DNA from 2 places in the Ruegeria sp. BHSB172 genome. Region 2 is predicted to be linked to the other one. Evidence: riboswitches for the same ligand, from Rfam matches in the RefSeq annotation. Region 2 holds a riboswitch; the other holds the start of a gene.
What was found. A riboswitch is a leader RNA that binds a small molecule or an ion and turns the genes downstream of it on or off. The one in region 2 is predicted to bind cobalamin.
Positions count from the first base shown of each region.

Region 1 (4,452 bases), on a different contig from region 2:
CCAGCGGACGCTCGGCCTCGGCCACCCAGCGGCGGGCCTTCTCGAGGCATGTCCCCTCGGGCGCGACGCGGGCGGCCCGGGTCAGCCGTCGGCGTTTGGTGACCGACACCCGGGTATCGGCGACGGAAATCGGCACGTCGATATGCACCGGTCCCGGTCGAGGCTGCGTGGCCAGCGACACGGCCTTGTCGGCGATGATGTCGGCGCCCATGGCCGTCAGGGTGAACGTGCCCTTGGTGATCGAGCGATAGACCTGCGCGTGATCCATGACCTGATGGGTATAGGTCAGCGCCTCGTCGGCATCGACGCAGCCGGTCAGCACGATCATCGGCACCCGATCCTGCAGCGCGTTGGCCACGACATTGATGCCGTTCATTGCCCCCGGCCCCAGAGTCGCCACCAGAATCGCTGGCGCGCCGTCGCGGTGGTGCACCGCCTCGGCCATGAAACCAGCGGAGTTTTCGTGCTTGGTCAGGTGAAAGGTGATCCCGGCCTGTTCCAGTGCATCGACCAGTGTCAACACCTCGCCTCCGGGCATGCCGAAGGCGTGGCGGCACCCGGCCTCGTACAGCCGTTGCGCCAGAAGGTCCGCAGCGCGGGGGGACAGGTCCTGCATCGAACAAGCTCCGTAAGTTCCGTTGCGCAGCAGATTGCGGAGGTTCCGGGCCGGCGCAAGCCGCATCACGTCAGTGTGACTAATTGACAGCCATCTCGGCGATGGCGGCGAACTTGGCGTCCAACTCTGCGGCGATCGCGGTCAGGGCGCCGGTGCCATCGGTGTAAGGGGTAAAGACCAGGCTGGGCGTCTTGTAGGACAGCGTAGCGGTTCCGTCCTCGTTTTCCGTGACATAGAGGCGGATCGGCGCCTCGATCATCGCGGGCACCGATTGTTCCAGAACCCGCACCGCATAGTCGTTGTTGAAGACGCCGATGACCCGGTTGCCCGGAATGGTGATGCCGCGCGCGGCGGCGGCCTTGGTCGGCCCGGCCTGGGTGACCACGGCCATCCCGTTTGCCTTGACCGCTGCGATCGTGTCGGCCACCAGCGCGTCATGGGCCTTGGCCGACGGGTGGACGGCCCAACCCGGCCGGGGTTCGATATCGGCCGCCAGCGCGGGAAGCGCCAGCAGGCCGAGGAAAAACACAAGATGTTTCATCGCGGGCTCTCCAAGTCGTGGTTGGCTCGAGTCTTGCCGAAATCACGGGCGCGTACAGTCACAATATCGTGGGTGGCGGGCTTGCGCCGGGGTTGCGAAACCCGCACAAGCGACAGTGTGAAACGGAAAAGGCAGGCGAGGGGCATGCGTGTTTTGATCTGCAGCAGCTGCGCGGGCGAGCGCGACCAGCCGGCCGAGCGACAGGCCGTATTGGAAGCCCTGCGCGCTGCGGGACTGGACGGGCAGGTCGCGATCGCCGAGCACGCCTGTTTCAGTGGCTGCAATGAACCGACCGTGGTGGCGATTCAGGGGGAAAGCTTGGCGTCTTACGTGTTTTCGGGGATCGATCCGGTTGCCGATGCCGATGATATTGCGGCGACCTGCCGGACCATTCTGAACAGCCCGAATGGCTGGATCGAGGACGCCCGGCCGTGCGGGCGGCTTCGCTTGTGTCTGCGGGCGCGGATCCCTGCGCTTCAGTCCACCTGAACCGTGACCGAGGCGCTGACAGGCACCCCATCCACGGCGAGCGGGCTGTGGCTGTTGGCGTTCAGCGAGACCTCAATGGTGGCTTCGCCCTTGGGCAGGTCCGGAAGGTGCATCCAGTCGCCATAAAGCCGCGCTAGCTTGACGCCGTTCACATAGACATGCGCATGGCCTTCGTCAGGCCTGTCCGCCAATGAGGCGTTCTCCGGAGAGAAGTGGAAGTTCTTTGGCACCACATGCAGGTTCCAACCCGCCATCGGGTCAGGGGTGACGGCGATCTCCAGCCCCGGCGCATCCGGTCCGGCGGGCAGGTTGATGGCGGTGCTGTGATCATGGGCCGTGGCCTCGACGTGATGGCCGCCGTGTTGAGCGGGGTCGGTATGGTCGTGACCGTCGAAGGTGACGCCGTTGGCTGCGGCCAGCACGAACCCGGCGCCCCCGCCAAAGACCAGACCGATCGCAAATAGTGCAAGCGAGCGTGTCATCTTGTTTCCTTGAAAAGCAGATGATCCGCCAGTTGGTCGCCGGCGGATCGTGGGATTTCGGGGATCAGGCCGCGGCTTCGACGCGCTTGCCCTCGCTTTGCCAGAAATACCCGGCAAAAGCACCCAGCAGCACCCAGGCCGCAAGACCCACGCCGAAGGCGCGCGCGGCGAACAGGGCCCCGATCTCGGTCGGAACCGGCCCGGTGAACACGTCGGGTTCCGGCGCGCCGATCAGGTGCGGGGCCATCAGAAGCACGGCCGCGACCAGATAGCTGACGATGTTGCCACCAAAGGCGATCAGCCACAGCGCCACCACGGCAGCCGCGACGGTTGCCCACCACCAGATTTGCCGCGCGAACACATCGGCTGCGGCTACGCCCGGAACCTCAGGGGCCAGGGTGAAACCCGGCGCCAGATGAAAGGCGATGAAACCGGCCAGGCCCCACAACACGCCCGTGCGCCCGTCAACCGGGTGGCCCAGCGCCTCGGCCAGCGACATCAGGGCGACCAAAACCAGCGCATAGCCGGTATAGGTCAGCATGGTGAACACCACGCTCAGCCCGTCGCGGGTCAGGTCCGAGAACATGCCCGGCAGCTCGGGATGGGCCGACACGGCCTCGGCCCCGAAATGCACCAACTCCCCGGATTCATAGAGTTCAGCGTGCAGCAACACGGGCTGCACGAATAGCAACTGCAGCAGGGCGACGATCAACCCGGCTGCGGCACCAGCGAACAACGCGCTGGTCAGAATGCGGCTGAACATTGGTTTAGTGGCAGGGGAAGCCGGTTGCGTGGCGCACGTCATGGGCGGCGTCATGCAGCGCCGATGCCTGAACGTGACCGGCCACGGTGATGATCCCCAGGCCCAAGGCCGCCGCGAACACTGCCGAAAGCATGCCGGCGCGTACCGTTGATGCGGTTTGCGTTTGTGTCGTCATTTTCTGTCCTCCTGTGCCGCCGCACCCGACGGCCGGTGTTTCATTGTTCGCCTGGCAGGTCTCCTGGCTTGCGGGTCAGCGCCTCTGTTCGCCTTCCCCCCGAACGGATCGGGAGTGGCTGGTTGAACAGGGCTCACCGCTTACAGTCGCGGGGGCGGCTTTGGATTTGACCTGCGCGCAGGCCGCACCAAATTCCCTCTTAGCATCCGGATGTCTCCGGCAGGACCAGACCCGTCCATTTAGACGTGAATGCCGCTATGGCGCAATCGCCATTTGCGACCTTTCGCGTCAAATCCCGCGCTTTTTGAGGACATAGATATCCATGATCCACCCGTGCCGGGCGCGGGCTTCGGTGCGCGTGCGCAGAATCTCGTCGGCCACATCGGCCAGTGGACCCTTGATCAGGATCTGCTCGGGCATACCCACGTAAGCCCCCCACCAGATGTCAAAATCGGCCATGTTCAGCGTCTGGAACGAACACGCGCCATCCAGCATCACCGCAACCGTATGCGCGTCTCTGGGCCAGCCCTCGTCGCGGATGCGCCGGCCGGTGGTGACCAGATAAGGCGCGCCGATCTCGTTGATGGGCATGGCATGGGCCGCCGTCAGCGCCTGCAGCGCCGTGATGCCTGGGATCACGGTGGTGTTTGGCTGCGGGTCCAGCCGCGCCGCGATTCGCAGCGAACTGTCATAGAGCGACGGGTCGCCCCAGATCAGCAGGGCGACGGTGCGTGCCTCGGGGTGCCGAGCCATCGCCTCCTGCCAGCGCAGGGCGATTGCGTCGTGCCATTCATCCACGCCGCGCAGGTAGCCGTCCTGTGACCGGCGCTCGGGGATGTCGAAATAGGCAATTTGGGGCGGTGTGTCGGTGACCTTGCGGATGATTTCCTCGCGCACCCCCGCCAGATCGGCCTTGTTGACGCCCTTACGCGGGATCAGGATCAGATCGGCCGCGCGGATCGCCTGCGCGCCCTGAAGCGTCACATGATCGGGGTTGCCGGTGCCGATCCCGATCAAGACCAGATCAATCATCGTCGCTCTCCGCCAGCGGACCATAGAGGATCAGCGCCGGCGCGGTACCGATCTCGGAGTTTAGGCGCTCGGCCAGTGCACCGACGGTGGACCGGTGCAGCGACTGCTGAGGCGTCGAAACCGATTCTGCCATCAGCGCAGGGGTGTCCAACGGCAGCCCATGCGCGTGCAGCGCCTGCGCCAGCAGGGGAAAGGTGCGCTTGCCCATGAACACCACCGTCGTCGCGCCCGGGTCGGCCAGCGCGGGCAGGTTCAGGTCCTCGGGCAGCTTGCCGCTGACATCGTGGCCGGTGACGAATTGCACCCGCCGCGCGGTCAGCCGGCGGGTCAGCGGGATGCCCGCCGCCGCGGCCG
Region 1 covers NZ_JBXWRZ010000009.1:21,970-26,421, forward strand. Annotated here, with positions in the region: gene AC2FM3_RS06905 (thiamine pyrophosphate-binding protein) at 1-616, opposite strand, end outside; gene AC2FM3_RS06910 (DUF302 domain-containing protein) at 696-1,157, opposite strand; gene AC2FM3_RS06915 (DUF1636 family protein) at 1,302-1,646, shown strand; gene AC2FM3_RS06920 (hypothetical protein) at 1,634-2,128, opposite strand; gene AC2FM3_RS06925 (CbtA family protein) at 2,193-2,891, opposite strand; gene AC2FM3_RS06930 (CbtB domain-containing protein) at 2,896-3,066, opposite strand; cobalamin riboswitch at 3,103-3,311, opposite strand; gene cobF (precorrin-6A synthase (deacetylating)) at 3,355-4,098, opposite strand; gene cobA (uroporphyrinogen-III C-methyltransferase) at 4,091-4,452, opposite strand, start outside.
Region 1: another riboswitch for cobalamin. It lies ahead of AC2FM3_RS06930 (CbtB domain-containing protein); the one in region 2 lies ahead of AC2FM3_RS07890 (hypothetical protein).

Region 2 (4,452 bases):
GAAACCTTTGCCATCACGGCACCCCGGTCACGGCGGAACAGGCTTTTGTCGTGGCCGTCAACAACTATCGGGCCAATGGCGGTGGCAATTTCCCGATCCTGCGGCAAAATCCGGCGATCCAGATGCCGCGCATGAATATCCGCGCGATCGTCCGGGATTACCTGTCCGGAGCGCTGGAACGCGATCCGCTCGAAGATGCTCCGGCCAGCTTTTCCCTGACCGGTTTCCACGGGCGTGCGGCCGTGCTGCGCACCGGACCGGGCGCCGAGAAATACCTGGATGAACTGGCCGCTTTCAGCCCCGAGCCGCTTGGGTTGGACGACCAGGGCTTTCTCCGGATTCGGCTGTGGCCGTGACGGGTTGCCAAGCGCCTGCGTGATGCCTATATCGGCGGTCGAGAGGTTGGCGCGGGCAAGCGCCTCGCCAACCTGGTCAGGTCCGGAAGGAAGCAGCCACAACGAGCCCCGCTTGGGTCGCTGTCCAACCTCTCACTTGATGCCGTCACGGCACACTGTTTTCCGATCATTCCCTGATGCAGGACCGCCGGACTGGTCGTCAGGCAACCAGCCGCGGCCAGATTGCGCGGCTGCGCCGAGCGAAGGCGCCGATATGGCCGACCTCGCGCAGGCCGAAGGCGGCCGGGGCCAATAGATGGCGCCGCGCCGCAGGCCCGTACAGCTCGGCCAGCCGCCAGACCGCCGGCGGCGGAACCGTCTGATCATCCTCCAGGGCGATGACGTCCACCGGGGTCGTCATTCGGCCCCAATCGGCCGGCGGAAGCGTGTCGCCCAGTTCCGGCAGATAGCTGTCGGGTGACGTACACCACTTCCGCCACTGCCAATAGACCCCGGATGGCAGGTCGGACCCGAACCCAAGCATCCGCCCCGGCAGATAGCCCAGCAGACGCACCAGAGGCGGCACATGACCATACCAGAACAGGCTCGCCAACCCTTTGTAGGGCCAGGGATGATCGGCCAGGGTCACCAGCCCCGAACACACGCAGATCATCCGCTCGATCCGGTCGATCCCGGGCTGAAGCGGCCCCAGCATCCCGCCAACCGAATGACCGATGACCCAAAGCTTGGCATCGGGATAGCGCCGCCGCATCTCGGCCTGCGCCGCCGGCATGTCCTTCAGCGCCCAATCGGCCATCGTGGCATCCGAGTCTTTCAGGCGCCGTTTCAGAGATGTCCCGAAATCGCGATAGTCATAGGTCAGGCAGGCCATGCCCCGTTCAGCGGCCAGCCACCGCGCGAAATGCTGGTAGTAGTCCCGCGGCACGCCGGTTGCCCCGTTCAGTACGACCGCGATTTCCGGCATGGCCATCGGTGCATAGAGCCGCGCCGAAAGGTTTACCTCGCTCGTTGAAAACTCGAAATCCTCGACTTTCACGGTCTGCTGCGAATCCAACATCCATGCCTCCAAGCGCTCTGGACCGATTGGTCTAATAATTTCATCTGGACCGATCGGTCCAGCCCTGTCAAGATGCGTGCAAGATGACCCGACGTCCGCAAAACACCCGCGATCGCCTGACCCAGACCGCCGCCCGGCTGTTCCAGCGCTCGGGCTACAACGGTGTCGGCCTGACCGAGATCCTGACCGAGGCCCGGGCGCCCAAAGGCTCGCTGTACCACCATTTTCCAAAGGGAAAGCAGGATCTTGCCCTCGCTGCGGCCAGCTGGGCTTCGGACGGGATGCGCGACATGATCGCGGCGGCGTTCAACGACGCGCAGGATTTCCGCGCAGGAGTCACCACCCTTTGCCACAAGATCGCGAAAATGTTCGACACCTCGCCGCAATGGGAGACCTGCCCGATCGCCGCCACCCTGTTCGAAAGCCCCGACAACCGGGCCTTCCGCGACCATGCCGACCGGCTTTACGAAAGCTGGATCGACGAGGTGCGCGGCCACGCGGAACGGTTCGGCGTCGCGCATCCTGACATGGCGGCCGACACCCTGTTCATCATGATGCAGGGCGGTTGGCAACTGGCGCGCGCGCGTCGGGATTCGAATGTGCTGCGCCGGTTGCCCGAGCATGTCCCGTGGGACCGGTTCCAGCCGCGCGAATGAATGCGGCTTGACTCGGCCCGACCCTGACCGCTAGCGATTGGGTGATGGTTCCCGCGCCTTCAGCCGGGATGAAAAGGGAACACGGTGCGGCCCCCCGGGACAATCGGAACGGGCCAATGCCGGGACTGCCCCCGCAACTGTAGGCGGAGAGCGATGCCGAGATACCACTGACCGCAAGGTTGGGAAGGTCGGCAAAGCAACGACCCGCAAGTCAGGAGACCTGCCATCAAACGTGAAACCGAAACTCGGACGGGGTGTCCGGGCAGGGTCTGGCCGTGAAATCGGCTGTCCGCCCCGGTCCGCCCCGCCCAGCGCGCGGAGGGCGCATCATGATCTGGAAGACCAACACGCACGAATTTTCCGCAACCGTCTGCCAACGCACGGGCAGGACCTGCCCAGCGCTGGCGCATCTGGCCCGGTCGGTCGCGCAGGCGGTCGCGGCGGCCGACGCGGCAACCTCGCCCGATTTCCGGGTGGAAGGCAGCAGCGAACTGACCCATTGCACGCCGGGCTGCATGGCCCGCTTTGACGCTCGCGCCGACCTGATCCGGGTGTATTGCGGCGCACGCGCAGGGGCAGATACGCAAAGCCTGGACGCCTATGCCGACCTGATGTTCAATGATCAGGCCGATGCCTGCCCCGCGCAGGGGCTGGACACGTCACCCTGCGCGATGCTGCAGGCGGTCGCGCTGGATCCCACCACCCCGGCGGAACACGCCTTGCCGGCAGTCATCTGACGGTCAGTCCGGGGTAGCAACCCGAGCCGGCGCCACGGCCCAAAGCAACTGCGCCTCGGTTTCCACGGCGCAGGGGCGAACGGCCCGCAGGCGTTTGAGCGCCGGTTCCGGGGCTTCGCCACATTCGATCATCAGGCGCAGAACGGCCATGCCGGATCGTCCACAGCCCCCCCGGCAATGCACCAGAACTCGCCCGCCGCCGCTCAGCGCATGGCGGGCGGCGGCGCTGACTGGCGGCCACTGGCCGTCAAATTCATCCCCCGGCGCCGAAAAATCGGCGACCGGCATATGCGCCCAGCGGCTAGCACGCCCTTGGATGTCCGATCCGAAATCTCCCGCCCCCACGGCGACCATCTCGGCCAGGGTCGTCATCGAGATCACAAGACCCGGCGCCCAGCCCCCGATCAGGTCCAGGTCGCCGCGGTAGTCGCCGCCTCCGCCGGGTATCGAGGTCAGGGCAAGCGAACCGCCCCCGACCTGCAGGGCATGAACAACCAGATTGGACATCGAAACCACCCCTCGGGAAACGCATCACTGAAAACTATTGGTCCAGTATGGCCCAACCAGCGCCACCGCCAAAGCGAAAAACCTGCACCGGCGCTGTGGACGCGGGGCACCGGGAACTCTACCCTGCATCGTCAGTACGAATCCGTCAGAGCAGACATGACCACACAGTCCAGCCCCGCCTATCAGGTTCTCGCCCGAAAATACCGCCCGGAAACCTTTGCCGACCTGGTCGGTCAGGATGCCATGGTGCGCACGCTGAAAAACGCGTTCGAGGCGGACCGGATCGCGCAGGCCTTCATCATGACCGGCATCCGTGGCACCGGCAAGACAACCACGGCCCGGATCATCGCCAAGGGCATGAACTGTATCGGCCCCGACGGCAATGGCGGACCAACGACCGAACCCTGCGGCCAGTGCGAGCATTGCGTGGCCATCATGGAAGGTCGCCATGTGGACGTGCTGGAAATGGACGCCGCCAGCCGCACCGGCGTGAACGACATCCGCGAGATCATCGACAGCGTGCGCTATCGCGCCGCCAGCGCGCGGTACAAGATCTATATCATCGACGAAGTCCACATGCTGTCGACCAGCGCCTTCAACGCGCTGCTGAAAACGCTGGAAGAGCCACCCGAGCATGTGAAGTTCATCTTTGCCACGACCGAGATCCGCAAGGTTCCGGTCACCGTGCTGTCGCGCTGCCAACGGTTCGACCTGCGTCGGATCGAGCCCGAGGTGATGATCGGCCTGCTGCGCAAGATCGCCACCGCCGAGGGCGCGGAAATCTCGGATGACGCGCTGGCCTTGATCACCCGCGCCGCCGAAGGCTCGGCCCGGGATGCGACCTCGCTGCTGGATCAGGCGATCAGCCATGGCGCCGGCGAAACCACCGCCGACCAGGTGCGCGCGATGCTGGGGCTGGCCGACCGGGGCCGCGTTCTTGACCTGATGGACATGATCCTGCGTGGCGATGCGGCCGGGGCCCTGACCGAACTGGGTGCGCAATATGCCGAGGGCGCCGACCCGCTGGCAGTGCTGCGCGATCTGGCCGAAATCACCCATTGGGTCTCGGTGGTGAAGATCACCCCTGACGCGGCAGAAGATCCGACCGTCTCACCCGATGAGCGCACCCGCGGACAGCA
Region 2 covers NZ_JBXWRZ010000010.1:85,153-89,604, reverse strand. Annotated here, with positions in the region: gene AC2FM3_RS07910 (bifunctional 2',3'-cyclic-nucleotide 2'-phosphodiesterase/3'-nucleotidase) at 1-356, shown strand, start outside; RNA gene ffs (signal recognition particle sRNA small type) at 397-493, shown strand; gene AC2FM3_RS07900 (alpha/beta hydrolase family protein) at 556-1,413, opposite strand; gene AC2FM3_RS07895 (TetR/AcrR family transcriptional regulator) at 1,497-2,069, shown strand; cobalamin riboswitch at 2,098-2,311, shown strand; gene AC2FM3_RS07890 (hypothetical protein) at 2,399-2,806, shown strand; gene AC2FM3_RS07885 (protein-tyrosine phosphatase family protein) at 2,810-3,313, opposite strand; gene AC2FM3_RS07880 (DNA polymerase III subunit gamma/tau) at 3,470-4,452, shown strand, end outside.